2 regions of the Virgibacillus sp. 6R genome follow, and region 2 is predicted to be linked to the other one. Evidence: predicted binding sites of a transcription regulator. Region 2 holds the regulator's gene; the other holds the start of a gene.
The links. The regulator LexA, encoded in region 2, represses DNA repair genes until DNA is damaged. The targets are predictions, from matches to a motif close to CGAACATATGTTCG.
Positions count from the first base shown of each region.

Region 1 (16,400 bases), 670 kb from region 2:
TGAAATCAGAGCTCGTTTCTTTGTAACGCCTTGCTACATTATGCACGACCCCTTCGAACATAATATGGTTATCACGTACATTTCCAAAGTCATTTACATAGTGGAAATGAATTTTTTCTTTCCCGCTACCATATAAAATTTTGTCCATTTTCTCTTTCGGTATATCCTTCACAGGTATATCCATATCGATATCATAATGATCACAAACACTTTTCAGCAACTGAGGATAATATTGCGAACTGATCGGTTCCCAAGGTGCAAGTGCGTGCTCATTTAATGATTTATCCCAATTGGGGATGACTAGGTCTAAATCGACTTCCAAGTTTGTACCTAATCCATCACAAGTCGGACACGCACCATACGGACTATTAAACGAAAAGAGGCGTGGCTCTAATTCTTCAATGGAAAACCCGCAAATTGGACAAGCGTGATTTTCACTAAATGTAATTTCTTCTTGTCCAATGACATCAACCATGATTTTCCCTTCGCCTAAAGCTAGAGCGGTCTCGATGGAATCACTTAATCGCCCCTCGATCCCTTCCTTCACGACAATCCGATCGATAACGACCTCGACGGAGTGCTTCTTATTCTTCTCTAGCTTAATCTCTTCGGTAACTTCACGCATTTCTTTATCTACGCGAATCCGAACGTAACCTTCTTGCTTTAATTTTTCAAACACCTTAACGTGTTCGCCTTTTCTCCCTGAAACTACCGGAGCTAAAATTTGCATTTTCGTCCGCTCCGGGTACTCCATAATTCGATCTACCATCTGCTCTACTGTTTGTGAAGTAATTTCCACCCCATGTTTCGGGCAGGTTGGGTGCCCGATGCGCGCAAATAATAATCGCAAGTAATCATATATTTCCGTAACTGTTCCAACTGTTGAGCGCGGGTTTTTACTCGTTGTCTTTTGGTCAATAGATATCGCTGGTGAAAGACCTTCAATAGCATCTACATCCGGTTTATCCATTTGTCCTAAAAATTGCCTTGCGTAAGCCGATAAAGATTCTACATACCGCCTTTGTCCTTCTGCATAAATTGTATCGAAAGCGAGCGACGACTTTCCTGAACCAGACAGTCCGGTGAGGACGACCAGCATGTTCTTTGGTATGTTTACGTCAATGTTTTTTAAATTATGAGCCTTAGCCCCTTGAATCGTAATATATTTACTAGGCATTTGATCACCTTCCTGCTTTCAGTTCAAGTATTATATCTCGAAGTTCAGCTGCTTTTTCAAAATCTAATGCTTTCGCAGCCTCTTTCATTTCTTTTTCCATATTGGCAATGACCTTTTCTTTATCCTGTTTTGCTAGCTTGCTAACGCTTTTCGTTTTACTTTCATAGGTTTCTTGATCCTCAGCTGCAACAGTTGCCCGTATGACATCTCGTACATCTTTCTTAATTGTTGTAGGTGTAATGCCATATTTTTCATTATAGGCTATCTGTTTTTCCCGTCTGCGGTACGTCTCATCAATTGCAACCTGCATCGAGTTGGTCATCTTATCTGCGTACATAATAACCATCCCATTTTCATTACGCGCAGCACGTCCCATTGTCTGAATAAGCGATCGCTCCGAACGTAAAAAACCTTCTTTATCCGCGTCTAATATAGCGACTAACGATACTTCGGGAATATCAAGCCCTTCACGTAATAAGTTTATGCCAATTAGAACATCATATTTGCCAACGCGTAAATCACGAATCAATTCGATTCGTTCCAATGTTTTAATTTCTGAATGTAAGTAGGCAACTTTTATACCCAGCTCTTTTAAATAATCTGTTAAGTCTTCGGACATTTTTTTCGTTAATGTTGTAACAAGCACACGTTCATTTTTCTCCGAACGTATATGGATTTCTCCAATTAAATCATCAATTTGTCCTTCAATTGGTCGTACTTCCACCTCAGGATCCAATAAGCCAGTTGGACGAATAATTTGTTCCGTCATTGTTGGAGAGTGCTCCTGTTCATATGGACCCGGAGTTGCTGAAACATATACGAGTTGGTTGGTTGCTTTTTCGAATTCTTCAAAACGAAGGGGGCGATTATCTAATGCGGATGGCAATCTAAAACCATGATCTACAAGTACTTGTTTCCGAGCCTGGTCCCCATTAAACATACCGCGTATTTGCGGTAATGTGACATGGGACTCATCAATCATAACTAAAAAATCCTCTGGAAAGAAATCAAGTAATGTATATGGTGTTGCCCCCGCTTCTCGTAAAGTAAGATGACGTGAATAATTCTCGATTCCAGAGCAAAATCCCATTTCATGCATCATTTCTAGGTCATATTTTGTTCGCTGCTCTAAACGCTGTGCTTCCAACAATTTGCCTTGGTCACGCAACTCCTTTAAGCGCTCTTCTAATTCCTTTTCAATATTTTTAATGGCCAGCTTTAATTTTTCTTCTCGGGTTACGAAGTGAGATGCCGGAAATATAGCAATATGTTCTCTATCGCCAATAATTTCACCGGTTAGAGCGTCCACCTCACGAATTCGATCGATTTCATCCCCGAAAAATTCGACTCGAATACAGTGTTCTTCTTTAGAAGCTGGAATAATTTCTACCGAATCTCCGCGAACTCGGAAGGTACCGCGTTGGAAATTGATATCATTCCTGGCATATTGAATGTCCACAAGTTCACGTAGCAATTGATCGCGATCCTTTTCCATACCTGTTCGAATAGAAAGTACTTGACTTTTATATTCTTCTGGAGAACCTAAACCATAAATGCACGATACACTTGCTACAATTACAACATCTCGTCGTTCGAACAGTGCAGATGTAGCGGAGTGCCTTAGTTTATCGATCTCATCATTAATGCTCGCATCCTTTTCGATAAACGTATCTGTTGACGGCACATATGCTTCAGGTTGATAGTAATCATAATAACTAACAAAATACTCTATCGCATTATTTGGAAAGAATTCCTTAAACTCACTATATAATTGACCGGCTAATGTTTTATTATGTGCAATCACTAACGTTGGCCGGTTTATCTCTTTAATTACATTGGACATCGTAAAGGTTTTCCCTGTACCAGTTGCACCTAGTAACGTTTGGTGTCTCTGTCCAGCCTTTATTCGCTCCACAATTTCTCTGATCGCATGGGGCTGATCGCCCTTTGGTTCATAGTTGGCAACTAGCTCAAATTTATTTTCCACTAGCTTCTCCTCCGATCCGTCATTAACTAATACTTATTCTATCATAAATCCTATTTATGTTAACAGAAAAACGAACAGATATTCGATTTTTATTTTAAACATATAGAATCACTAGTCTTTACAGTCATTCCCTTTCCTCCATCGTATAATTCCCTTACGGTTTGATAAAGTGAATCTTCAATCAGAGGGGGGCATTCATCCCCCACGGCTTGTTAGTACCGTAATGGTATGATCTAAAGACTGCTTACGAAATAGGGCATTTAGGTGCTGTTATCTCCCACTTAGCTTTTTGCAGTACAAGATTATCCAACTCCTGAAACGGGATAAAGGAAATATACAATCAACTTATTTTACTCATGATTTTACACTATTTCAAATCAGTGATGGCAAAAACATGAGTAACCATTCCTAATGTCACCAATACCTTCTTCACTGATTAGGGCTTATTAAAAATTTGTGCCTTATTCACAGGTGTAAAATACGCATGCTAAGTTAACTATAGCAATGCTCTGATACATTTTCCCACTAAAATAGGCAGCGCAAACAGGTTTCGCGCTGCGTGCTTTTACCTAGCAATCATTATTTTTTAAGTTTTTAAGTATGCTGAAATCCATGCCCTCGTTTGAATTTTTTCATAAGGAGATAAAGCAATGTTTATGTCCAGAAAAGGGGTAGATTTACTCGATTGTCTACTTAAACAAACTACAGTTGAAATCATATCCCGCTTGATGTAGCCGTTGGAAAATGTTTATCTTTACCATGAATAAACATCCTTATCCGCCTACATAAAAATATCCTTTTAGACCCTGCGCTCCTCCGCTGTTATCTGTTCAATGATGGTTGCAACAGAATCAGTCTCCATATTTTGAAAGTAGCGATTCAGCTGTTTATAAAACTGCTGTTGCTTATGATGATCAGAAAAGTAATCGGCTATTTGCTTTCCAATGGCTTTGTTTTTATCTATTTGTTGTACTAAACCTAAACGTGTTAATTCATGTAAATTAATCCTCTCCTGCCCCGGTAATGCGTCGTAAATAAATAGCGGTTTCCGTTTTATGAGGCACTCACTTACAGTAACACCACCTGGTTTAGTAATAACAGCATCGGCCTGCTCATATAATTGATTTATTCTCTGTTTTGAAGTCAAATATCGTAATGGGGTTATATGACGATCATTTTTGGAAACAAGCTTTTGATATAATTGTTCATTGTGACCACATAATACATATACATGTGTATCTGAGGATAAATGAACCTCTGCCAACAAACGCTCCATACCTCCTGTCCCCAAACTCCCGCCTGATACTAATAATTGGCGGCTCGCCTGTTTACTTTGTTGACTATATGTACAATAAAAGTCAGGATGTATGGGAATACCTGTAACAAAAATCTTATTGTCCTGTACTCCTGATTGCAATAGAAATTGCTTCATAGAGGATGTAGGGACCAAATGGTAGTCAATCCCTGCTATCCCCCACAAAGAATTTACAAAAAAGTCCGTATACACATTCACCGTAATGGCGTGTAACTTTCCTTTTTGTTTTAAAATACTCGCCATATTGGAAGGTAACGCATGTGTAAAAAACAGTATTTTCGGTTCGGATTGTTTCAAGACTTTTTGCAGTACTGGACGAAATAGAGACTCATAATGCCACTGTCTTGTTCTCTTTTCCGCTGCCTGTCTATACACCAAGTAAGAATATAATCGATCATACCCTTTAGGAAAGTACTTAATCCATGTCAAATACGTCGAAGACACTAGTTTTTCCAGATTTTTATATCCATGCCCAAATATGTCCACTTTTTCGTAATGGTGGCTTGGGTGTATACTTTTATATTCGGCTATTAAAGCATCTGCTACATGATGGTGTCCACTTGGAATTTGTAAAAAAGGAAGAAATAATGCGTCTAATGGTTGTAGTTGCTTCATTGGTTTCATCCCATCGTCAGTAAATTCGTTTATTTTGATTTCCGTATCTCATTAATAAATTTCCTTTTGACATAAATAAATAAACAGGTTTCATTGTTTTTTTACCCGTTAGGATATTGATAGGAAATAAAGTTGCCTTTTTAAATGTACGATAAAATACATTTTGTAGAGGCTTTTTTTCAAATCCTAGTTTCTCTGCTCCTTTAGACAAGTTTGTAATACCGATAATTCCCTTTACTCTTCCATATTCAGGGTGTGTCTCTATATACGATGCCAAGCTTGGCATCGCTTGTTTTACACTATGATAAATAGTAACAGCTCGTTTTATATCATTGGACTGATTGCACAATTCTTTAAGCAATTTGACATTGTGTAAATGTATTTTGACTAACACGTCATTTTTTTCTACTACTGTTCCATCAGAAAGAATCACTGTTGCCCCTTTATATTTAGTTAATCGAGCTCGCAGTAACGTTCTTTTTTGATTAGGTCCAACAATATACGTTAATCTCGAACAAGCAAAATAAACAGGGTCGATACTCCCCCAGAAATATAATAAGAAATTCCTAATGAACATGAGGTACTCAACTCCAACACTTCTTTTTCTTTACTAGCTTGTATCATTTTTTCAATATTATTACTGTATTAAATATGAGAATAAAAGCACACAGTAATACATAAAGCAGAAATAAGATACCTCCTTACAGAAAAATATATAATAATGGTGTTAAAAACCATCCCCCATATCAATGAACAAAGCATCCTTATCGATGCGTCGTCCCCCATTCCACTATCTTTTAAAATACGAGCCCAAGAACAAAGGCGCAGGGCGCCCGTTTAGCAACGTAGCGAATGGAACGAATCAACTAAAGATTTAGGAATCATGCCACTAAAACCAGGGGTATGCCGACGCCTGAGCGGCAAGCCCGTTTTTAGTCGGCCTTCCCCTTAGCGACGAACCGATGATGACTTATCGTAGGGCGATTCGTGAAGTCGCATCGTTGCTGGGCTCATGCGCTGGACGTGACTATTCGGTTATTTCATTATCCATAAGCACCTAAGTTTATACTTTCTTATTCTTTAAGAAAAACCTGACTTATTTCTGTATTCATATCAGAAATAAATCAGGTTCTAGTAGGTAAAAGATGGAAGCACTCTCCTAGCACAATATTTACTTGTGTATGGGAAGTAACCTTCTTATGCAAAATAACTATCAAGGTTATCCTTCAGCCTCTGCTGTATTATTGATTTGTTTGTTGTGTGGGGGAGAGGTAAAAAATAAACCTAATCCATGATGATCACCTTGATACCATGCCCCTTGTAGCAATTCCACTTCTCCTTCTTTATTGATGATTTCTAGTTTGAAAAATGCTCCACTTGTTTGCAAAGCATGATAGAATGCTTCGAGTTGATTAATTCTTGTGCCATTCACCTTAGTAATAAATGTACCGGCTTTTATCCCCAGGCGATCAGCTGGCGAATCTGGGAGCACAGCGAGCACTTTTAATGCTTGATCTGTTGATTGAAAATAGCCTGCTTTATTTTGTTCTTTTATACGATAACGATAATTTATCAGCTCTCTTCCCAAAATAGCACACAAAACTGCTATAAGCGAAAAAACAGAATAATAAATGCTGCTAAAAGCAAATATACCTACTAATAAACTTAGTAACAATGTAGACCGAGCAAGCTCTGTAGCTGCTATTGAAGGTTCGTGAGCACGTACAATATGATCAAAGCCAAGCAGAAACGGGATAAGAATGAGACTATACGTTTCATCATTCAAAGTAAAATAAGGCCAATAGTCTGCAAAAGGAGTTAGTGAACCTGTTGGGATAAGTGTAAAAAAAGGAATGACAGCCATTTTCTTTAAGTGATGTTGTCCAACCCAGCCCCCTCGCTTACTGAGTGTCAGCTCTGGATAGGTCAAACCCTTTCTTGCACGAAATAACATAATACTTTCTGCAAGCAGCAATATGGCTAATAAACTGGTTAATCCTGAGAAATGAATATTCATACTCATAGAAGAAGGTAGTATGGATTGTAAATCTACCCATTTGGGTACAAACAATAAGATCAAATAGGCTATCCCGATGATATAACTTGCCGATAGTAGACTAAGCCTACCAGTTAGACTGAGCAGGATAGCAACTGCACCCAGAAGCAAAATAACAGGATATGTAAGCACTACACCTACGCCTATCGTATAGGCAGAAATGAACAAGCCCATGATAATGGAAACTCCCCAAGTATATTTCCATTCGGAGAACAAATCATAAACTTTAATGCCGAAATCTTCTCTTTCTCGTTTAATCCGCTTTATTCCTGTAAAAATAATCAATATAAATGCCCAATAAAATAAAGGATTTAAAAATAATCTTCCTATCCCTTTTGCACTTTCCAATAACCATGATTCCAACAAGTTTATCACCTCAGTGCCAAAATTGCATTGCAATAAATTCACAAGCCAAGCCTAACTTTTAACTTTGGCGTCGTTTTTTTAATCATATTTTCTCTGTCTGCTTTGCTACCATCTCGTTTACGTTAATAAAGTGAATCTTCAGGCAAATACTTTTGCTGACATCACTACTATTGCCCGCGTAACGTATAAGTCTATCTGGGAAAAATCCGCGAGGGGTACTCGCGGATTGATTATTGAACATAAATTACTGATACACTTCTTTCAATGCTGTTTCCAGCTGTTGATCATCTTTTCCTTCACGGATGTTATTAATCACTTTCGTTTCAATCAATTTGGCTGTTTTTTCGTCTATATTACCAGATGAGGATAAATCATTATCTTGCTGAAAAGCTTCTACTGCTTTTGCTGTTTTTGCACTAAAATAACCATCTGTACGTCCTGGATCATAACCTAACCCTTTTAGCATCACTTGTATATTTTTAATTTTATCCCCAGTTTGGTCTTGCGTCAATGGATCCTTAATTTGTACAGGGCTTGTATAATAATATGCGGGCTGTTTTTGTTTTACAGTTGGTTCAACACCTTTTTCATGAATCCAATTGCCTTTCGGTGACAACCATTTGGAGAAGGTGAGTTTAATTGTACTTTCATCTCCTAGCGGGACCGCCTGTTGAATGGTTCCTTTACCAAAGCTTGGTTGGCCCACTACATCATAGCCCATTTCTTTCATTGCCACAGCTAATATTTCAGAAGCAGAAGCACTTCCTTCATCAATAAGCACACTAATTGGGTATTCTTTCTTTTGTTTTAAATCAGAGTAATATGGTGTCTTTTTCCCATTTTGATCCTCTACTTGTAAATAAGGCATATCTTCTGGGACAAATTGCTTTAACATATCTTCAACGACATTTAACAGCCCACCAGGATTTCCTCGAACATCAATAACTAAACCTTCAATACCGTCATCTTCCATTTTCTTCAACTGTTCATTAAACTCTTGAGCTGTGCGCTCGGAAAAATTGGTTACTTCCAAAATGCCTGTTTTTTTGCCGTCTACTTTTGTTATCTTACTGTATACCGTTTCTTGTGGAATGGTATCTCTGACTATCGCTACTTTAAATGGGTCAGAAACACCTGATCTGCGAATGGTTAATTCCACCTCGGTTCCTTTTTCTCCCCGTATTTTCGCAACCGATTCGTTTTGGCTAAGCCCTTCTAGGCTTTCGCCATCTACTCTAAGCACTTGATCATTCGGTCTTAATCCTGCCTTTTCCGCCGGAGAATCCTTAACAGGTGCTACAATGGTTAAAACATCTCCCACCTTATTCACTTCTGCTCCAATTCCTTCAAAGGAAGACTCAATCTGTTCATTGAATTTCTTCATTGTTTCTGCATCAAGATAAGAACTGTATGGGTCCTCCAGCGTTGAAAGCATCCCTTGAATAGCACCTTCTGTCAACTGCTTGTCATCAACATCTTCCAAGTAGTTTTCTTTGATTAATTGAAAGGCTTGATCTATTTTTTCTATATTTTCAGGTACGGATTCATTGGATTCTGAATCGCCACTTAAATCAATGGACTGCTGAGCAGCCGGTACTGTCTTCTGGGCTAGTTTCACACCTGCAAAACCACCAACTAGACCAACAGCCAACGCTAGTATAAAAAGCAGTACAATATGTAACTTCCTTAATTTCATTCTTCCACCTCAACTCGTTTAACATTTGAAACTATCTTCCTGCAGCACACACAAATTTCAGCTAAGATTCATTGGCATACTTATAAATTTACCCCTCACTAGCTTAACATATGTTGTAAAAAAATAAGTAATATACCTGTATTCAAATAAAATAGTACATTATTTGCTGTTAGCATTCATTGTAAAAAGATGCATTTCCAATTTAACTCCTTATCCTTTAATACAACGCATAGTAAGCTGATTCAACAAGTGAATCTTTAGTTGCATGAAATAAATGAGATACTTTTCATTTCTACCCATGTTTATGATGTTATTATACATGTTATCAGAACAAAGGCGCAAGCGCCCGTTTAGCAACGAGCGAATGGAACGAATCAACTAAAGAAAAAGGAATCACGGTGAGGCGACGAACCGATGATGACTTATCGTAGGGCGCATTTCTAAAGTCGCATCGTTGCTGGGCTCATGCGCCGGACGTGACTAGTCGGTTATTTCGTTATCTCCAAGCACCTCATTTTATAGGCTATACAATCAAAAAAGACATCAATCGAATCGCATATTGATTGATGTCTTTTCCATATTCTACACAGTTAATTTAATACACTCATTGGGTCAATGGAATTGCTTTTAGCACCATTCCAGCCGCCACGGTGCACTTCAAAATGTAAGTGTGGACCAGTGGATTGTCCCGTGTTGCCACTAGCACCGATCACTTGACCAGCACTTACAGTTTGTCCTTGGCTCACTCCAATACTATTCAAGTGTGCATATAGAGTCGTATAAGATTGTCCATTAATATTGTGCGATACTAAGATAACATTTCCATACCCGGACATACCTGCTTGTGCTTCCGTATTTGTCATAATAACTACCCCAGATGCTGCAGAGCGAACTGGCGTACCTATTGGGGCTCCAAAATCCGTTCCGTGGTGCATTGTTCCCCACCTCGCACCATAATGGGAAGTAATCGGAGCCGAAATAGGATAATTCAACACTCCTCCGTTATTTTGTGGTGCTGGAGTTGAACCCGTATTTGATCCTGATCCTGATCCCGATTCGGATCCTGATTCTTGATTAGGACTTGGAGTATTATTAGCAGCTGGAGAATTACTTGGCTTGGAAGGAGAAGCTTTTTGTTCTGCTTGTTGCTTTTCTCTCTCTCTAGCTAACTGCTCTAGTTCACTTTTCTCTGACTGAGCAAGCTGTTTTGCTTTTTCAGCTGCTTCCGCTTGCCGCGCTAATATTTCCTGCTCTTCTTCCACACTTACTTTATATGCTTCCAATTCTTCATGTTCATCTTTCAAACTAGCCATTAATGTTTCTTTTTTCGATAGCTGATTATCCAACTGCCCTTTTAATGCAACTAAATCTTGTTTTTGATTTTGTAAAGACTGCTTCTTCTGTTCAACTTCAGTCTTTTTATTTTCTACATCGATTTTGTTTTTTTCCACCGCTACTTTATCAGCTTGGTGCTGTTCCATAATCGATTTATCTTGATCCATAATCGTATTTACAGCGGAAGAGCGACTAATAAAATCGCCGAAGCTTTTAGATCCTAAAATTACTTCTATGTATTTCATTCCGCCACCGTTTTGCTGGATGTTGCGAAGGCGATCCTTTAATAACGCTTCACGCTTTTTAATACGTTCTTTTAATAAAGCAATTTCCTTCTTTAATTGTTCAATTTGTGTTGTCAACTCTTCTACTTGTTGGTTCGTCTTGGTTATCTCCGTTTCCTTTGTACTGATTTGTTTTAAAGTTGCTTGCAAGTCAGTGTCAATAGAGTTGATTTCTTTTTCTACGGAATCTTGTTTATCTAGGTTTTTATTAATCTTTTTATCTGTTTGTTGAGAGTCACTCTGTAAATTATTTCGTTTTTGTTCAAGCTCTTTTTGTTGCTGTTGTAACTCATCAATTTTTTTATTTAAATCATCTGTCGATTGTGCGGAAATTGAAGTTGTTGATAATGTGATAGTTGAAGCTGCAACAATGGTTGACAATAGGACTGGAAACTTTCTCATTGTTTGTTCACCTTTCCCTCCGTAGTTTTGTATGTTACACACCGTAGAGATGTCAGAGACACCTCTACCAACTGTGTTCTCTATGCTGTTGATTGATTTAACTTACACTTTAAGGAACTTCCTTACGCTCATCACACTGCCCCATACACCTATGACTGCTCCAATAGCTAGTACAATTCCCGAAAGCTGAAAGGCGAATGGAGAGTATGGTAAAATCTTAATAAATTTATAGGTCGTTTGCTGGCTAACAATGTCTTGCAAGTAATAATACCCAGTTAGCACAATAACAATTGGAAGGATAGATCCTAATACACCTAGTAATAACCCTTCCACGAAAAATGGCCATCTAATAAACCCATTCGTTGCACCTACTAGTTTCATAATCCCAATTTCCTTGCTTCTAGCCATAATTGTAATTTTAATAGTATTTGAGATTAAGAAAATCGCAGTAAATACCAAGCCGATAATCAATACTAAGCCAATGGTTCTTGCGTACTTATTAAATTCAAATAATCTTTTGACAACGTCTTGTCCGTACACCACTTCCTGTACAGCGTCCATCTGTTCAATTTTTTCTGCCACAGCCGCTGTATCTTCAGGGTCTTTGGTTTTTACAATATATACATGATTCAATGGGTTGTCCTGTTCAAACATTTCCCATGCTTGTCCCTCTTCTCCCATGCTGTCAATCAATTTCTTCAGTTCATCATCTTTAGAAGAAAAGACAGCTGAATCAACACCGTCAATTTTTTTAATTGCTTCTCCTAAAGCTTGAATATCTTCTTGGTTTGCAGTTTGGGTAATCATGGCATCAATTTGCACATCTCTTTCAATGTTATCTGCCATTTGATTTAAATTAAGCATTAATGCCAAAAAGGCAGCAACTAAAATTAATGTCGTTGTCACTGCACCAATTGAAGCCATTGTCATCCAGCCATTACGACTAATATTTTTAAACCCTTCTCGTATATGTCGCATAAATGTTCTAAACTTCATAGCCGTATTCACCTCGATGTTCGTCTCTTACAATAACTCCATTTTCAATTGCAATAACACGATTTTTAAAGGTATTGACAATTTCCTTACTATGGGTCGCCATAATAACCGTTGTTCCTCTATCATTGATTTCCTGTAATACTTTCATAATTCCCCATGATGTATCAGGGTCTAAGTTACCTGTGGGTTCGTCAGCAATGACAATTTTAGGGTTGTTAACAATAGCACGTGCAATGGAAACGCGCTGCTGTTCACCGCCAGATAACTCTTGTGGTAGTGATCTAGCTTTATGTTTTAAACCAACTAAATCAAGTACTTCCATTACTCTTGTTCGAATAAGTGCTGGAGGTGATTCAATCACTTCCATTGCAAAAGCAACGTTTTCATAGACTGTTAGTTTGGAAAGCAATTTGAAATCCTGATAAACGACACCAATATCTCTCCGAAGTAGCGGCACTTTCTTTTCTTTTAATTCATTTACATTAACATCATTGACATAAATCGTTCCTTTGGTTGGTTTTACTTCACGGACTACAAGCCGAATAAATGTAGACTTTCCTGCGCCGCTAGGGCCAACTATGTAGACAAATTCTCCACGATCAATTTCTATATTTATTTCATTCAGGGCTGAAACTCCATTATCATATGTTTTACATACATCTTTCATTTTTATCATTAAAAAATCACCTTTATTTTTTATTGTAGCGTGCCAAGTTTATTCATCAAATAATCACTCCGTGAAAAGTAGTAAGGAGTGATTCCATATTATTATAACATCTTTCTGCACGATTTTTAGACATAAAATTATTACATTTATATTTCAAGGGTAGGAGTTTATGAAATATATTGTCATTTTATAGAAAATCAAGGGTACTTAGCACTATTCTTGCTGATGGATATATTTAACTATTGCTGGATAAGTGGTTTATTTATTAGAGGAGAGACATCGAATGTGGACAAAGAAAGTGGGAACCGTTCTTTCGTTACATTTCCAGATGAACAAAGACTCAAGCGCCCGTTTAGCAACGTAGCGAATGGAACGAATCAACTAAAGATTTAGGAATCATGCCAATAAAACTGGGGTATGCCGACGTCTGGGCGGCAAGCCCTTCTTTAGTCGGCCCTCCTCTTCGTAACGAACCGATGAGGCCTTATCGTAGGGCGGCTTCGTGAAGTCGCCTAGTTGGGCGATGGAGCCGGACGTGGCTATTCGGTTATTTCGTTATCCACAAGCACCTCATATTATAGGTTCCTATACAAGAACAAAGGCGCAAGCGCCCGTTCAGCAACGTAGCGAATGGAACGAATCAACTAAAGATTTAGGAATCATGCCACTAAAACTGGGGTATGCCGACGTCGGGCGGCAAGCCCGTTTTTAGTCGGCCTTCCTCTTAGCCCGATGATGACTTATCGAGGGCGATTTCGTGAAGTGGCCTAGTTGCTGGGCGCTAAAGCCGGACGTGGCTATTCAGTTATTCCCTTATCCCAAAGCAACAAACTTTATACTTTCTTATTATTTAAAAAAAGCTTACTTGGCATAAAACAAGTAAGCTTTGTTTCTTATATCTACTATTTCTTTTCAGCCAACCAATCAGCGAGCACTTGAACGTCATCGCCAGTTGCCATCCCTGCTGGCATGCTTCCTTTACCATTGTTAATAATGTCTGCAATTTCTTCAGCAGAGTAATCAGATCCCACTTTCGTTAAGTCAGGTCCGTTACCACCACTTAGATCTGCACCGTGACAACTTGCGCAATTGCTTTCATATATTTTTTCAGCGCCTGCGGTATCTACGGAGCCACCTTCTTCTGTTTGCGTTTCTCCCTTATCTGCTGACTTTTCGGATGCATTATCATCATCGTTGCCCCCACATGCACCTAGTACCAACACTGTGCCAAACAGCATTGCTAACAACCACTTTTTCATCATGCAAATCCCCCTAACAAAATATTGATTAATGATTCATTAACTCTATTATAACCAATTTTTGCTGTTTTAAAACACTTCCCAATGCCAAATATTGCTATCTGCAAATGTTAAAGGCTGCTATAGCAACACGTAAAGCCATTTATGACTAATTTATGAAAAATCAATTCAGACTTTAATTTACTTGTTGCCGAAGATATGCATCGATAAATGGATCAATTTCCCCATCCATTACAGCTTGTGTATTACCGATTTCCACGTTGGTGCGATGGTCTTTCACCATAGAATATGGATGAAAAACATAAGAACGAATTTGACTTCCCCAGCCAATCTCCATCTGCTCTCCACGAATTTCTGCTAACTCTTGTTGTTGTTTTTCAATCTCCAGCTGATATAATTTTGATTTGAGCATTTTCATGGCTGCTTCACGATTTTTTATTTGTGAACGTTCATTTTGACAAGTAACAATCGTATTCGTCGGTACGTGTGTAATACGGACAGCAGAATCTGTCGTATTTACGTGCTGCCCACCTGCACCACTAGCACGGTACGTATCAATTTTTAGATCTTCAGATTTGACTTCAATATCGACATCATCTGTCATTTCCGGAGTTACTTCACATGAAACAAATGAAGTGTGTCTGCGCCCTGACGAGTCAAATGGAGAAATTCGTACTAAGCGATGGACGCCTTTCTCTGCTTTTAAATAACCATAAGCATTATGCCCTTTAATAAGCAATGTTACACTTTTAATTCCGGCCTCATCACCTGCTAAGTAATTTAGTGTCTCCACTTGAAAATTCTTTTTTTCAGCCCAGCGTTGATACATCCGTAACAACATGCTGCCCCAGTCTTGTGATTCCGTACCACCTGCTCCAGGATGTAATTCTAAAATGGCATTATTTGCGTCATAAGGTTCACTTAATAAAATTTGTAACTCAAAGTCATTTAGCTGGTTACGTAAAGATTGGAGTTCTTCAATTAATTCCTCCAATAATTCCTGATCATTCTCTTCCTTAACAAGTTCATAAGAAACCTCTAAGTTATCATGTTGCTGTTCAAGGTTAGAAAAATTATTGACATACGTTTTTAGGTGGTTCATTTCACTTATTACATGTTGCGCTTTATCTTGTTCATCCCAAAATTCAGGCGCAGTCATCTGTAATTCTAAAGTCTGAATACGTCCTGTTTTTGCTTCTAGGTCAAAGAGACCCCCTAAAGTCATTGATTCGGTTACTCATTTTATCTAATTCATTTCTAATATCTGTAAGTTCCAATGCAATCACCTCTATCATTTGATTATTGTCTAAGCGGTAGGAAAGCACCCCGTATTCGGAGTGCTTTGACATACTTATTTTCCGTGACAATTTTTATATTTTTTGCCACTACCACAAGGGCAAGGATCGTTTCTTCCTACATTCTGCTGCTTCACAAATGGTTTACGTGTTTTTTTTCTCTCTTCTTGTCCTCCAGAAACAGCTTGTGTATTTTTCACTACTTCCTGACGCTGAAGGTTATCACGAATTTCTGCTTTCATAATATACTTGGCAACTTCTTCTTCGATACTTTCAATCATGGACTCGAACATCGCAAATCCTTCTAGTTGATACTCCCTTAGCGGATCATTTTGTCCATATGCACGTAAATGTATACCTTGGCGAAGCTGATCCATTTGATCAATATGATCCATCCATTTCGTATCAACTGTACGGAGCAGGATCACTTTTTCAAACTCACGCATTTGCTCCTCGGTCAACTCTTGTTCTTTTTCATCGTAACGTACTTTTACTTTTTCCATAATCCATTCCGTTATTTCTTCTTGATCTTTCCCTTTGAGATCGTCTTCCGTTATTTGCTCAGGATCAAGTAGGTTTCCTGTAACATAATCAACAATCGCTTTGTAATCCCAATTATCTTCATCATCATCTTGGGTATGTGTTGCGACAACACGTTCTAATGCGGATGCGATCATATTTTCAATAATCTCGCGAAGATTACTTTCGGCATCAATAACTTCAAAGCGTTGTTTATAAATTATTTCACGTTGCTCTCGCAATACATCGTCATAAGATAAGACCGTTTTACGAGCGTCGAAGTTATTTCCTTCCACTCGTTTTTGCGCTGACTCCACAGCACGGGAAACCATTTTACTTTCAATTGGCTGGGAGTCTTCCATTCCTAATCGATCCATCATCGAACGTAAGTTATCGGAGCCAAATCGACGCATAAGTTCATCTTCCATAGA
Region 1 covers NZ_CP017762.1:3,969,915-3,986,314, reverse strand. Annotated here, with positions in the region: gene uvrA (excinuclease ABC subunit UvrA) at 1-1,177, opposite strand, end outside; gene uvrB (excinuclease ABC subunit UvrB) at 1,182-3,164, opposite strand; gene BKP57_RS17955 (MGDG synthase family glycosyltransferase) at 3,964-5,094, opposite strand; gene BKP57_RS17950 (YkoP family protein) at 5,111-5,671, opposite strand; gene BKP57_RS17945 (PDZ domain-containing protein) at 6,314-7,513, opposite strand; gene BKP57_RS17940 (S41 family peptidase) at 7,761-9,212, opposite strand; gene BKP57_RS17935 (murein hydrolase activator EnvC family protein) at 9,803-11,233, opposite strand; gene ftsX (permease-like cell division protein FtsX) at 11,336-12,229, opposite strand; gene ftsE (cell division ATP-binding protein FtsE) at 12,219-12,905, opposite strand; gene BKP57_RS22325 (hypothetical protein) at 13,399-13,608, shown strand; gene cccB (cytochrome c551) at 13,799-14,155, opposite strand; one part of gene prfB (peptide chain release factor 2) at 14,331-15,359, opposite strand; one part of gene prfB (peptide chain release factor 2) at 15,361-15,432, opposite strand; gene secA (preprotein translocase subunit SecA) at 15,507-16,400, opposite strand, start outside.
Region 1: the regulator LexA is predicted to act here: its motif matches at 3,236-3,249, upstream of uvrB (excinuclease ABC subunit UvrB).

Region 2 (16,400 bases):
AAAATATCCCCTTGCTCTTTCATGTTTGATCTGCTCCCTCTAGATCATTGTATTTCCTCTTATTGCTTGCTAACAGCTTTTTTCTTAGCGATCTTCTTTCATCGTAGATTAATTGTATAGCAAATGTAAAGTAAACAGTTATCCATGTTAGAAAATTGTCATGGATACAGCTTGGAAAAGATTAAATTATATAGGATTAACAGAAGTAAGAAAAGCTTAGCTTGGCCTATTCGGTTATTTCGTTATCCTCAAGCACCTCATTTTATACATTCTTTATCTTATAAAAAAGACCTCTGTCACAAATAAGACAGAGATCTTTTTTTGGCGTTTTTATATAACGCCTAGTTTATTACGTAACACCATTTGTAAGATACCGCCATGACGGTAATAATCAATTTCCACATCGCTGTCGAAACGGGCAACAGCTTCAAATTCTGTTTGTTTACCTGCTTCGTCAACTGCTGTTACTTTAACTAAATCATGCGGTTTTACTTCTTCGTTTACTTCGACATGATAGGTTTCTTTCCCAGTTAAACCAAGCTTATCGGCACTTTCGCCCTGCTTAAATTGTAACGGAAGAACTCCCATCATCACTAAGTTAGAACGGTGAATTCTCTCAAAGCTCTCAGCAATAACCGTCTTAATACCTAATAAATTGGTACCTTTTGCAGCCCAGTCACGTGAAGATCCCATCCCATAGTCTTTGCCTGCAATAACCATAAGACCGGTATCATCTTGCTGATACTTCATTGCAGCATCATAAATAGGCATTACTTCTTCCGTCGGCCAGTATGTTGTATATCCACCTTCTGTTCCTGGTGCAATTAAATTACGAATACGAATATTCGCAAACGTTCCACGCATCATAACTTCGTGATTTCCGCGACGAGAACCATAGGAGTTAAAGTTACGTGGCGACACACCTTTATCTTGTAAATACCTTCCCGCAGGCATATCTTTAGCAATCGCACCTGCTGGAGAAATATGGTCAGTTGTTACAGAGTCACCGAATTTTCCAATAACACGCAGATTCTGTAATGGTACGACCGAACCAGCTTCTTTTGATAAACCTTCAAAGAACGGAGGGTTTTGAATATACGTAGATTCGCTATCCCACTCAAATAGTGGCTCATCCGTTGTATCGATTTGATTCCAACGTTCATTAGAAGTAAATACGTCTTCATATTCTTTGCGGAAGATTTCTGGTTGAACCACTGTTTCTACTTGCTGTTTAATTTCTTCCATAGAAGGCCAGATATCATTCATATACACAGGATTACCATTTTTATCTGTACCTAAAGCATCTTTTGTCAAATCAATATCGACGGTCCCTGCAAGCGCATAAGCGACAACTAAAGGCGGTGAAGCTAAATAGTTGGCTTTAACTAATGGATGTATACGTCCTTCAAAGTTACGGTTTCCAGAAAGCACAGAAGCTACTGTCAAATCATGATCGATAATGGCCTGCTCAATTTCTTCACGTAAAGGTCCTGAGTTACCAATACAAGTGGTACATCCGTAACCAACTAGATTAAAGCCTAGTTTGTCAAGATATGGCGTCAGGCCAGCGTCTTCCAAATAACGAGTAACAACTTTTGAACCAGGTGCAAGGGATGTTTTTACGTAATCTGGCACTTCTAAACCTTTTTCGACTGCTTTTTTCGCAAGTAGCCCTGCTCCTAGCATAACGTAAGGGTTTGACGTATTGGTACAAGATGTAATTGCAGCAATCGCAAGCGCTCCCGTTTTCATGACAGAAGTATTCCCATTCGGATGCTCAATAACAGCTTCTTTGTTGAATTCTGACTTATCCAGCCCAAACCCTTGATTTCCAGCTGGTGCTGTAATTGCTTTATTAAATTCCTTCTTCATATTAGATAGTGCAATTAAATCTTGTGGGCGCTTTGGTCCTGACAAGTTTGGTTCAAGTTCGGACAAATTAATTTCTACGACCTCTGTATACTTTGGATCTTCTTGATCCGGTGAATACCATAGATTATTTAATTTGCAATATTTTTCAACAAGATCGATTTGCTCTTGCGATCTGCCTGTAAGCTTTAAATAACTTAGTGATTCTTTGTCAACAGGGAAGAACCCACAAGTAGCACCATATTCCGGTGCCATATTAGAAATGGTTGCTCGGTCTGCAAGCGGCATATCTTTTAATCCTGGACCAAAATATTCGACAAATTTACCTACTACATTTTTTTCACGCAGTACTTGCGTTACTTTTAGTGCTAAGTCAGTTGCTGTTGTTCCATTCGGAAAACTGCCAGTAAATTTCACGCCAATTACATCAGGTGCAGGGAAGTAAGATGGTTGTCCAAGCATACCTGCTTCCGCTTCGATTCCTCCAACACCCCAGCCTAATACACCAAGTCCGTTAATCATGGTTGTGTGTGAATCCGTTCCCACTAATGTGTCTGGAAATGCATCATATTCTCCATCTTCGTTTTCTAAACCGTGAACAACATTTGCTATATATTCCAAGTTTACCTGGTGAACAATTCCGGTTGCTGGTGGAACTGCGCGATAATTATTAAATGCCTTTTGTGCCCAGTTTAAAAATTCATAACGTTCCGCATTTCGTTCAAACTCTAATTCCATATTTGCCTTTAAGGCATTTGGTGTCCCATATTGATCCACCTGCACAGAGTGGTCAATTACCAAGTCCACTGGTACTTCAGGATTAATTTCGTCTGGTTTTCCTCCCATATCTACCATTGCTTTTCGTAAAGAAGCAAGGTCAACAACTGCTGGAACCCCTGTGAAGTCTTGTAAAATAACACGGGAAGGTTTGAATGGAACATCCACTCCCTTGCCTTCTTTCGTTCCCCATTTTGCTAATCTCTCTACATGCTCATCCTTAATTTGATGACCGTCATGCTGACGAACCAGCGATTCCAAAAGTACACGGATTGAAAATGGTAGCCGGGATATATTGCCTAATCCGGCTTCTTCTAAAGCTTTTAATTCATAGTAATTGTACGTTTTCCCATTAAGTTCAAATTGTTTTTTCGTATTCACAAAATTGCTCTTCCCCATGTGTGTACCCCTCTCTTCATGCTCACCGTATTAAAAAACACGGCATTTGTTATTACTTTAACAGTATAAAACCTCTCACTGTCTCTATCTTATAAGAAAATTCATGATAAAACAAACCATTCACCCCTACAACGGTTATAGTAAAAAGTTATGCGAAGTGATAAGAAATACTTATACAAAAAAATATTATTGCAATGAGCCATTTATACGCATAACGAATTCACCAAACAATAGGCTCTGGCACTTTTTTATTTTCATGAAAACTAAGCTGGAACTGGAAAGATAATCCGAAACGTGCTACCGATCTGTTCATTTGCCTTCATCTCTAAAAAGGCTTGATGTCTTTCTAAGATTTGTTTTGTTATCATAAGGCCTAGGCCTGTACCGCTCTGCTTAGTAGTGAAAAATGGTTCTCCTAATTTATGTATTATATCTTGAGGTATTCCAGGTCCTTCATCGATGATGCTAACATCTATATGAGAATCGGAAGAGCTGGTAAAAATACGAATGGTTCCTCCTTGGTCCATCGCTTCAATTGCATTTTTAATTAAGTTAATTAATACTTGTTTAATTTGAGAACGATCACAATAAATTTTTTCTTTTCCTGATCCATTATATTCAATATGAATACTTTTCATTTTTGCTTGCGGTCTTAGTAGTACAATGACATCATGTATCATGGATTCAATCGATTCCAGTTGTTTGGTTTCTGTTAACGGCTTGGAAATAAATAGTAACTCTGATGTAATAGTCTCCATCTTTTCTATTTCTTCAATCATAATATTGTAATATTCTTCTTTTCTCACACCAGCCTGAAGTAACTGCAAGAAACCTTTTAAAGATGTTAAGGGGTTCCGAATCTCATGAGCAATACCTGCAGCCAGTTGACCAGCTACGGACATTTTTTCTGACTGAATCATGATTTCTTCTACTTCTTTTTTATCTCGTATATCTGCAACAATGGAAATATAAAAAGTTCTACCTGTTTTACTATCTTTGAGCTTCGTTAAAGTACAAGAAGACCAAATAGACTTTCCATCACTATTGATTACATTCAATTGGTAAAAGAGTTTCATTAATGGATCAGGATTACAACTTTCCTTTATATAATCGATATCTTCTGAAGAAATAACTTTATACCATGGCTTTCCAATTAACTGTGATGGTTGATAACCAAGGATACGCTCGACAGATTTAGAAATATAAATAAACAAACCGTCTTCATCTATAACAGAAATAATATCATGGCAGTTCTCTTCTATCCATGTAAGCATAGATGCTGGCAGTGAAGATAATTGTAAATTTTTCCTTTGTTCTTGTTGCATTTCAGCTAAATGGATAGATTTATCTGTATTTCCTGTCTCTTTTTCGTACCTCATCATATTTCCCCCTCGTTTTGCAAATATCAACAAATCCTTTCTTTATACAGATATATGTGCTCGCCTCTGATAGTATGACGCTTGTTTGAAAATATTTTTCATCTTATAATGAAGTTAACTGCGCCTTAAACATCCAATTATTAGTAATCTTACTATAAGTACATGAAAAAATAAATTAAATAGTTAAATATTTTGTCAAATTATTACGAAATTTTGGTAAAAAGGGGAGAAAAAGGTGATATTATGTCGGTTCTTGTTAATTACTTAATTATTTTCTGGGGTTTTTTTATGATTGCTATTATGGCTATTGGTGGATACTTCATGTTTCGAAAATTTCTTAAGCGATTACCTAAGGAAGACGGGAAGTCTACTATGGACTGGGAAACCTATTATGTGAACGAAACGAAGCATATGTGGGGAGACGAAGAAAAAGAACTATTGGATGAGTTAGTATCCCCTGTTCCGGAGCTATTCCGTGATGTAGCAAAGCATAAGATAGTAGGTAAAATTGGCGAAGTCGCTTTAGCAAAAAACAAACAGAGGATTACTCGTGATATATTAATTGAAGGATATATTATTGCCACACCTAAACGTGACCACAAATTTTTACGGAAAAAATTAGCGCAAAAAAAGATTGATACGACTCCTTATGAGCACTTCTTTCAACAATCAAAAAATGATTATGATGCTGATTGGAAGCAAAAACATCAATCATAACAGAAACTCTTTATCTCTATAAAGTGAATCTTCCATCAGTGGTGGATTTCATTCATTCCCGACGGCTTGTTAGTACCATAAGGGTATGATGACCTAAAGGCCTCTCACGAAATAGGGTATTTAGGTGCTGCTATCTCCCGCTTAGACTTGTTGCAGTACAGATTATCCAACCCCTGAAGCGAAATTCTTACAGCACCTTATATACGGGATGAATTTTTTAACTCCGCAACTATCTGCTCTGTAAATAAATAGGATTTTAAGTCAAATGATGGGGTGAGACAGAAATAGCTCACTCCATTTTATCCCGTATTAAGCTAAGGTAGTAAAACAATTACAATCCACTTCAATTATAATAAGAAGACTAAGAAATTTGATGATTTCAAATTAAAGGTGGTTAACATCGTGGAACAAAAACTACTAAATATCTTTGAAAATTGGGAAGCGGAACTTGATCAAAATGAGTGGTATTTCAGAGAGTCTTTTGAAGAACTTACTGAGGGCCTTTCAGCGGAAGAAGCATTTAATGCTATACCAAAAATATGTTCAGTTATATTAAAACTTAATAATAGCTTTCTTATTGGAGAAACTATAGATTTTCTTCATGAAATATATAATGTAGCAGATACTACTGAAATACATTCTTTTCTCCATGAACATCTTGATGAAATTCAAAAACATATAAATCAATATAGTGATGATTTCGGTAAAAATGCATTTAATGGATTTAAAGAATTAATAAGACTATACTAATCACTTTTTTTATACTTTAGGCCTTCTAAGGAAGAGGGCCTGTTCTCATGTGCGCAATGCCTGGCGCACATACAGAAAGCGTTAGGCAAATAGTCTAACGCTTTTCACAAACTCGTATTTTTATTATAAGTGCTGTTTAATTGTTTCGCTAGCTGTAAATATTTATAAAGCATGGCTAATCGCCAAGTAAGTATCATCCCAAACGCCAACAGAAAGAACATGCCACTTGTTTCTCCTAGAGATATATGACTTCCTATGACAAGCTTAATGACGATACGGAATAGTAATAATCCAAACAATATAAAAGCAAATGCTTTTGACGGTATTAAATAGATCGCCTGATCCCTTATTTGAAACTTAGATGTCTTAATCAAAAAGATGGAGCATATTACGCCGACACTAAACGCTTCTATCACTTGATACCAGCTAATTTGGAACACAGGAAATAAAAACATAAAAGCTCCTGTACTCATAAAAAGTGGTGGTAAAATGATTTTTTTAACTGAAGCAGGTTTTTTTGCTGCTTTTAATCGAAGAAATATCATCGAAGTAGCCATAATAGCTGCCCCGACTGTACTTGCAATGAACCAAAACATTTGTAACCCACTTTCTCCCATCACCAAATTATCTGCTTATATGCGTTTAACAAGGAGGATTGAACAGCATAATAGGTCAAGCATTTCTAAATAGTTTGTTGGGTAACTCAATTATCATGAAACACTTGAATGTAACAAAATTACTCTTCATCGATCTTAACTAAAATTTTAAATGTAATACCCGATCAATGGCGTCATAAATACGATTTTCGTCAAACGGCTTTACAATGAAATCCTTAGCTCCTAGTTCAATCGCTTCAACAACCACCTTTTGCTGTCCCATTGCTGAACACATAATAACAGAAGCATTTGGATCAATATCGATAATTTTTTTCGTAGCATCAATACCGTTCATTACAGGCATCGTTATATCCATTGTTACAATATCTGGCTCTAATTCTTGATATAGTCGTACTGCTTCTTTACCGTTCTCAGCTTCTCCGACAATTTCATGATTTTTCTTTCTTAAGATTGTCGCGAGCGCGGTACGCAAAAATTTAGCATCATCGACCACAAGTATTTTGGCCATTCTTTTTCCCCCTTGTTACTCCGTATCATTAGCAATTGATAAAATAATCGTCATCATTACCCCGACTACAGTTAAGTATACTCCTAAATCAAATAGCATTGCGGTAGCTAATTCAATTTCGCCCAATATAGGGAATTTAAAATAACCATAGGTTTGTGATAGGAAAGGCTGTTGAAACAAAAATGAGCCCACACTTGTACCAATCGCAACCGCCAAACCAATTGGAATTAAATTCACAAAATTGATTGGTAGCACTTTCCTTACTACTTCTAACCCGTAAGCCATATTCATTAATAGGATAGCACCAGAAGTCATGAGTCCACCCACAAATCCACCACCTGGTGAATTATGTCCCGCCAATAATAAATACACTGCAAAACCTAACAAAATGAAGGCAATCAAAGATGCAGTGGTTCGTAATATAAGATCATTCGTTTTATACATGTGTATTGCCCCTTTAATAGCAGTTATAATATTTATTTTAATATAATATAGGGTAAAAATCCATTAGAAGCCATAAAAACCAAATAAACCTGCTAAATAAGACGTTAGAGCCGTCATCCAGTCGAAAAATAGTGCGATTCCCATAAAAATCATAATATAGCCACCAATTTTGACCAATTTTAAGCTATGTTTTTTAATCCACTTTAACTTACCTATAAAGAATGATAATACGAAGAAAGGTACTGAGAAGCCGAGAATATACCCTATCATCATAATCATTCCTGTATTTGGTTCCGTTGCAGCCAAGGATAATACGATGCCTAAAATCGGACCTGTACAAGGTGTCCAGCCTAATGAGAATGCTAACCCGATTATAAATGTACCAAAAAAGCCGACGGGGCGATTTTTAAAATTGATTTTCCGATCTTTCATTAAAAAATCAAAATTCAATACGCCAACAATAACCAAGCCAAAAAACACAATAACGACAGCACCGATTTGTCTAATGACATCTTGGTATATAAGCAAAAATTTAGATATACCAGAACTCAAAAACCCCAACATAATAAACACAGCAGAAAACCCGAGTAAGAAGAAAATCGTATGTAAAATGCTTTTGGCATTTAGCATTTTATTGTCTTCGGTTAATTCGCTTACACTCATCCCAGTAATGTACGATAAAAATGCAGGATATAGTGGTAGTACACAGGGAGATATAAAGGAAAGAAAGCCAGCTCCGAAAGCAATAAATACATTTATCTCAGACAATGGTATACCCCCTTTGTATTCAATGCTATTGTACCAAACAAGTCTAGTAAGTCTATGACCAATTTTGACAATAAAACGAAAACGCTTTACATGAGTCCAGATTATAAGAGCGTGATCAAAATGGTTCTAAGCTTAGCTGATAGGTAGAAACAGCATAATGTATCTATTTCCGTAAGTAGAAGTCTGAAAAACCGATAGACCGGAAATTTTGTACACTTATTTCATAGAACGTACTTTGCTACCAAATTTAATTACTTGCACCTATAGAATCACCCCTTACTATTTTGTAGTAAGGGGTGTTCACTTGCAAGCTATTAACCTTATTAATATATGCATAAGTGCCTATTTTCCAGACTGGTTGTTCATTGCACGCATCATTTGATTAATTTTCTTTTGGGATGGTTTTTGACCCATTTGCATCATTAAGGTACGTAGCATTTGCTCATTAATTGGTGGGTTCTTTTTCATATAGTTCATCATATATTTTCTCGCAAGAAAAAATCCAAGAGCAACACCAATAATTAACGCTGCCACAGCGATTAATACGACCCAGATTGTGTCCATGTATAGCTTTCCTCCTTCGTGTTGTCTCTTATACAGTATAGTAAATCCATGTTAGGAATACAATACTTCGTTTTGTTCTAATCGACTGTATTCCAATAGGGGAGTTATCCATCCAAAATTTTTGATATTGTCACCAACAACAAAAAGCAAAGGATGGTAACTACGCAAGATAGGAAATAACAGTTCTTCTGCGCTTTCTAACGTTTTACAATGAAATTTTAATTGTTTTTCACTAATATGTAAAGAAATAAACGCCTTTCTATTATATAAGCTAACCTTATCCTTGTCTATATTTACAAATAAGTTTGTGGATTCGTGACGTTGGATGGATAACAAAATTTGATCATAACAAATACGATCTGTAATATATTCGAATTGTCTGCGCAAATCTGCACGATAAGGCAACGACTCAAATTCTCTTAAAAATCGATATAAGATACTGCTTTTATGAAAATAATACATGGCTACTTCTTCTGTTAAATGATAAATAGAATACGTGTACATAGGTAATCCTCCCTATTCCCACTAATTGTGCTACTGCTCGTATATTTTTTAAGATACACCTATTATACGTATTTGCTATTAAAAATACTGTCAGATTATAAAGCAAACAACCACTTCTTTTGTCTGGCTATGCCGAATTAAATGAAAAAGAGAAAGACCTATTGGCTAGATCTTTCTCTCGGTGTTTAATGTAAGAGTGATTCTACGTGCTTAATAACATTCTCGACTGTAAAACCATATTCTTCCATTACTTTCTCGCCTTTTGCAGAGGCTCCGAATGTTTCTATTCCGATTACTTTTCCGTGTTCACCAACATATCTTTCCCAACCGAATGGAGAAGCCATTTCAATAGCAACACGTTTTTTAATAGCTGATGGTAGAATTTGTTCTTGATAGCTCTTATCTTGGGCTTTAAAACGATCCCATGAAGGCATGCTAACAACACGCGCTTCGATGCCTTTTTCTTTTAGTTCTGCTTGCGCCCGAACAGCTAATTGAACTTCAGACCCTGTTGCTAAAAGAATCACGTCAGGTGTTTCCTTCCCTGCCTCACTTATAATATAAGCGCCTTTTTTAACACCTTCATATGCATGTTCTTTTGTACCTGGTAACGTTGGTAAATTTTGTCTGCTTAATACAAGAGCAGTTGGTGTATCTGTTGACTCTAAAGCCAAACGCCAAGCAGCTTGAGTTTCATTTCCATCAGCAGGTCGAATAACGGATAACCCAGGCATTGCCCTTAACGAAGCCAATTGTTCAATTGGTTCATGGGTTGGTCCATCTTCTCCTACTGCTATTGAATCATGTGTAAATACATAGGTAACTGGTGTATTCATAATGGAAGCAAGGCGAATGGATGGGCGTAAGTAATCACTAAACACAAAGAAAGTACCCGCAAACACGTGTAACCCTCCGTGTAATGCCATCCCATTTAAAGCAGCTCCCATTGCATGTTCACGTACACCAAACCAAATATTACGACCCGCATAGTTATCCTTTGAGAAATCACCTTCATCGTTCATGGTTGTTTTATTGGAACCAGCTAAGTCAGCACTACCTCCAAAGAAATTTGGAACAGTTTTAGCGATCGCATTTAATACTTTCCCGGAGGACGCTCTCGTTGCTAGTGTATCCTGCTCTGGTTCAAAGACTGGCAATTCCTTATCCCAATCAACTGGAAGTTTACCATGAAGCGCAAGCTCAAACTCCTCAGCCAGTTCTGGATATCTTTCTTTATACATAGCTAATTGCTGATTCCACTTTTCTTCAGCCTCGGCACCCTTTTGAACAATTTTTTGATTAAAATCCGCATATACTTCTTCAGGTACATAAAAATCTTCATGTGTCCACTTATAAAATTCTTTTGTCAGCTTAACCTCATCTTCTCCTAAAGGAGCACCGTGAGAAGCCGCAGAAGCAGATTTATTTGGTGAACCGTATCCGATTATCGTTTTCACTTCAATTAAGGTAGGTTGTTCGTAGTTTTCTTGGGCTACCTTAATTGCTTGTCTGATTGCATCAACATTATTGCCATCTTTCACCGTTAGAACTTGCCATCCATAAGCTGTAAAGCGTCGTTCAATATCCTCAGAGAAAGAACGGTTTAAATCACCATCTAAGGAAATATCGTTGGAATCGTAAAGCGCAATCAGTTTTCCTAAACCTAAATGCCCTGCTAGAGAAGCAGCTTCATGAGAAATTCCTTCCATTAAATCGCCATCACTAACTAACGCATATGTGTAATGATCGACAATCGATAAATCTGCTTGATTAAATTTAGCAGCTAAATGAGCTTCTGCCATAGCCATACCGACAGCCATACCGATACCTTGTCCCAAAGGACCAGTCGTTGCCTCTACCCCGTCAGTATGATGAACTTCAGGATGGCCTGGCGTTTTTGAACCCCATTGACGAAATGATTTTAAATCATCTATAGATACGTCATATCCTGATAAATGAAGCAAGCTATATAATAACATAGATCCATGTCCTGCAGACAAAACAAACCGATCCCGGTTAAACCATTTCGAATGCTTCGGGTTATGGTTCATAAAGTCTGTCCACAACGTATAGGCCATTGGCGCTGCGCCCATCGGAAGCCCAGGATGTCCAGAATTTGCGTGTTCAATAGCATCAATAGATAATGTTCTAATTGTATTAATAGATTGTTGTTCGATCGTACTTGCCATATTAAAGTTAGCCCCTTTCGTAAATCATAACTATCTCCATTCTATAATGAAACCTACTTTGCCACAAGTGAAACCATGCACTTATAACAAAATAGGCTCACTCGCTAATTTTTGTTCTTCTTCTGTAAATCTTTTACTTTTTTTGGTGTCACATCATTTCCATCAGGATCTACTACTTTCATCGTTTTAAACTGATTCTTAAAAGAATGTCTTACACCTTGTAAATATTCCTGTCGCAGTTGTTTCTGTTCATTTTGTTCGGAAATAGTAAGACCATCCGCTTTTGATTTTCTTGCAAGCTGATTGATTCGTTCTATTTTATTTTTTGAGAGCATTACTTTACCTCCCTAAATGCAAATTGCTAATTCTCTTATTTTCCAATGCATCATAAATATATATCTATTTCGTTTTATTTTACAATAGATTTCGTCGTGATAAAATAGATACTTTTATGGCTTGGATTTATTTACACTAACACAGAAAAAAGACAAGTGCAAAAAACTTGTCTGAGTCGAGTCTGACAAGTTTTGACGCATTGTAATCCCGTGCTCTTAACTTTATTCATGCTCATTGATGCCTTTTACTTTTTGAACCAGAGGTCTTCCATTCTTTCATAGAGGTAATTAACTCTATTTCATTTAATATATGTCATCCGCGGATTCAACTACATGACTAAAGCCACTTGGATTTTTAATAAATAACAGTTAATTCAGTTCTTTTTGGTGTTCCTGATACCTTCTGTGAACAGTGGCTTTGGATACAGTATAGCCTAGCCCGTTTAACGTAACAGCAATTTCTGCAAATGTTAAGCCGTTTTGACGAAGCCTTATCACTTCTTCGATCGGGAATTTTTTTCTTTCTCTCCCCGGAGCTTTATGCCGATTGGATAGATTTACGCTTGGATCATATCCTTCTGCAATGGCTTTGTTCATTCCTCGTTTTATTTTTATATTATGTATTTTCCGCTGATATTCCTCTACAATTCCGACGATTTGCAACACCATGGAGTCTGCCTCGGATAATTCCAATTCACCACCATGGTAAGTAGTATATATAGGAATATGTAATTTGTGTAACTGATGAAAAAGAGCGATTTTTGTATTTCCTCTCCCTAAACGCGTTTCATCTTGAATTAATAAACATTCTGCCTTTTTTTCGGAAAATAGCTCAAGTAATTGAAAAATCCCATCACGATCTATCGTATATCCACTTTCCTGTTCCTGGATACATTTTACAATCGTAAATTGATAGTCAGCTGCTAGTTTCATCAGTTCCTGCTTTTGTCTAACCAATGATGTTTCTTGTGTTTTTTTATCAGTGCTTACCCGACAGTAAATTACTGCTTTCACAATTTTTACTCCTTCTATATGATTAACTCATTACAATAGAATAATATAAGAAACCTAATGTTAATGCAAAAGCTACAAGATAGAATACATCTGTTTTTGTCAGTTTTTGAAACATCCAATAGCCCTCCTTCGTGAAATAGAACTTTTGTTCGCTTGTATAATTTCATTATACGCGAACATATGATCTTGTCAAGCGTTTTTCGAACGAATGTTTGCGTAACGTTTTATCTAATGGTAAACTAAGGATAATTAATCTTATGTGCGAGGTGATAGATTCATGTCTAAACTTTCCAAAAGGCAACAAATGATTTTAGATTATATAAAAGATGAAGTAATGCAGAAAGGTTATCCGCCATCTGTGAGAGAAATTGCAAAGGCTGTGGGGTTAGCATCTAGTTCAACCGTTCATGGTCATTTAGCAAGAATTGAAGACAAAGGATATATAAGAAGAGACCCTACCAAGCCTAGAGCCATTGAAATTTTGGATTTTGCAGAAGATAACCCTATTCCAAAAGAAGAAGCTCGCTATGCACCTGTAATAGGAAAAGTTACTGCTGGTTTGCCGATCACAGCGGTGGAGAACATTGAAGAATTTATTCCATTACCGGCAAACAGTGCTGGGCCTGATGATAATTTATTTGTTTTAGTAATTGAAGGAGAAAGTATGATTGAAGCCGGGATTCTGGATGGCGATATGGTGATTGTTAAACAGCAGAACACTGCGCAAAACAGTGATATTGTTGTTGCCATGACAGCAGAAAATGAGGCAACTGTGAAACGATTCTTTAAAGAAAAAGATCATATACGCTTGCAACCGGAAAACGCAACAATGGAGCCTCTCATTTACGATAACGTGACCATTTTAGGAAAGGTTATTGGATTATACCGTAGTATACATTAAAAACTGCCAAACGGCAGTTTTTAATGTATGCGGCCATTCCTACTCATAAAACAAACAGCACTACCTTTTTTAAGGGTATAGCGCTGTTATATTTTTTATCTATTTACGAATTATATTGTATGTGGATCAGGTGGATCATCCGAGGTGCGTAATGCCCATAAAGGTGTATTATAAATATACTTTGGCGCTGGCTTTAGATGGGGAACTGAACCGAATGCAATTGGTTTGTCGACATAATTAAAGTATCCGTAGCCATCCATACTTCTTCCATGAGCCCACCTTCCTTTGGCACTCGCATCTCCTTGAGAAAAATTAAACAACGTATAGGATACTTGTTGCTTTTCTAATTCTCTAGGAAAAGTACTTGGTACAACGATATTCTCCTTCTCTTCCAACTCACAAATTGCGGCATACCATTGATTTTGATGCATGGTGTCCCTTGCTAATAACCAAGATAGCATGTCGCGTACACCACTATCATTCGTCATTTCGTACAAGCGAGCGACTTGTAGCCGTCCTTGTGACTCCGCGTTTAGATTCGCCCTAAAATCAGCTAATAAATTTCCGCTGGCAATGATGTAACTTGCTGTCCATCTGTTTCCAACACTGTCGACAGGCATCGCGCCTAGCCCAGAAACAATCGCTTGCTGAGGATTGGAACCACCTAAAATCGCAGCAATTACAGGATCCTTCGCTGCATCCTCTAATTCAACATCCGGTGCACCATCTAGTAACCTTGCAATCATTGTAGCTATCATTTCAACATGCGCAATTTCCTCTGTTCCTGTATCCATTAACAAGTCTTTGTACTTCCCGTTTCCCCTGACACTCCACCCTTGAAATAAGTATTGCATCATAACAGATATCTCCCCAAACTGTCCGCCAAGTATTTCTTGAAGTTTCTTCGCATAGACGGGGTCGGGGCGTTCAGGTTTAGCATGGTATTGTAATTCTTTTACATGATAAAACAAATTCTCACCCACTTTCCATAGTACATACAATACATACTATATGAAATTGCCCCATTCTTCGTACCTAATAAAAGAGCCCGTTTTCTTTCGTTATTTCATGATCTTTACATTTATTCCTGTAAAACTGAAACCAGTTACAGTTCTTGTTTCCATACTGAAACAGCTAGCTAATATTAATTCTTCAACCATAGCTATTATTTATTCAAACTATTTGATTTTAAAATATTTTCTTCGCATCCCTATCTTCCTTTAATATTTCTACAGCTTCTCTGAAACGTTGCGAGTGAACAACTTCTCTTTCCCGTAAAAACTTCAAACTATCATTTAAATCGGGATCATCAGACATATCAATAATCCATTGGTATGTCGCCCTCGCTTTCTCTTCCGCTGCAATATCCTCATATAAATCAGCAATCGGATCTCTTTTTGCATTTAAAGACATAACGAAAAGCACCTACAGAATAAGTAGGTGCTATTTTTAACTGCGCATTTAACCGATTAAAATTCAGTTAGATTAGCTTTTTTAATTAGTACGTTTTTGGCGTGTTTACTTTAACAATACTTCTTAAGTCTAAAATATTACCTCGCCAAAATAATATAGCTGAATTTTGCCAACTGTATATTAAAATTAATCCTCATCATACATTAAATCATCTAACATTTTATTTTGACTTTGTATTTCTTTATATCTATCAAATCTATTCATCAAGTATTCAACAGATACTTCTTTACTTTCAACCAATTTACCATCGAACAGTCTTATCTTAGCACCAACACTTATCAATTCATTTATTAATTTTTTAAGTTTTATATCGTCCTCATCATCTTTAAACAGATTACATTCCATTATCGGACTACCATTTTCAATTCTTTGTTTTATCTCAAAAAATCCTAAGTTTGTATTTTTCCTTATTACAGGTAAATATTTCATTTGATTTTCATCTTGTTCTACCACTAAAAGCATTACCGGCATGTTTATATCCTCCTCGTATACTATGTTTAGACTTAATTCTTTCGCCTATTATTTCCTTACTAATTTGCCTGACGATATGTCAAATGTCTTGGACGTTCCGTGATGTTCCTAGATAATGGTCTTAGGGTCATTTCAAAGTGCTTATCATACGTTTCAGCGATTGGAAAACAGAAATCCTTCAATTATTTATGTATCCTTTTAACAAATGGATATATAGAGGGGATAAACAACAAGATAAAGGTGTACTCTAATTAGGGTGCGAACGAATGTTCGTATACTTATAAATTCTATTTATAAAAAAGAAAAACCTTGATTGAGTATTAAACAAACAACCAAGGTCGACTATTTTAATAGCTTTGAGGAACTGCAATTCGTTTTGAACAATTCAAGCATTCAAATACAAAGATTGCAGTATATTGTCCTATATCTTCCCAAAAATTATTTACGTTTTCAATTTTATCTTTCGTTGATTGATCTAAAATACTTAATAAATAATTTAATCCATTACCGTCCTTAGAGTTTTTTTCAAAATCCTCCCTTTCCCATTCCCCAATGTACTTTGTATAGTCGCCACAACAAACTGGCCAATCGTTGTATTGTATCCAGGGTACTGGAGGAGTTTTTTCAAGCTCTGCTACCTTTTCCTCCTTACCCTGACCTGTTATTCTGTCCTTAATGTAATTTGGAATATTCACTTTAACTTTTCCTAGTCTAAGGCAAT
Region 2 covers NZ_CP017762.1:4,643,657-4,660,056, reverse strand. Annotated here, with positions in the region: gene acnA (aconitate hydratase AcnA) at 331-3,045, opposite strand; gene BKP57_RS21100 (ATP-binding protein) at 3,309-4,424, opposite strand; gene BKP57_RS21095 (DUF2621 domain-containing protein) at 4,668-5,141, shown strand; gene BKP57_RS21090 (hypothetical protein) at 5,544-5,891, shown strand; gene BKP57_RS21085 (CcdC family protein) at 5,996-6,487, opposite strand; gene BKP57_RS21080 (response regulator) at 6,648-7,016, opposite strand; gene BKP57_RS21075 (Na(+)/H(+) antiporter subunit B) at 7,032-7,460, opposite strand; gene BKP57_RS21070 (cytochrome c biogenesis CcdA family protein) at 7,524-8,228, opposite strand; gene BKP57_RS21065 (YneF family protein) at 8,571-8,792, opposite strand; gene sirA (sporulation inhibitor of replication protein SirA) at 8,844-9,296, opposite strand; gene tkt (transketolase) at 9,482-11,485, opposite strand; gene BKP57_RS21050 (DUF896 domain-containing protein) at 11,590-11,820, opposite strand; gene BKP57_RS21045 (YneB family resolvase-like protein) at 12,190-12,834, opposite strand; gene lexA (transcriptional repressor LexA) at 13,112-13,735, shown strand; gene BKP57_RS21035 (manganese catalase) at 13,846-14,706, opposite strand; partial or broken gene BKP57_RS21030 (manganese catalase family protein) at 14,924-15,142, opposite strand; gene BKP57_RS21025 (hypothetical protein) at 15,335-15,679, opposite strand; gene BKP57_RS21020 (CbrC family protein) at 16,027-16,400, opposite strand, start outside.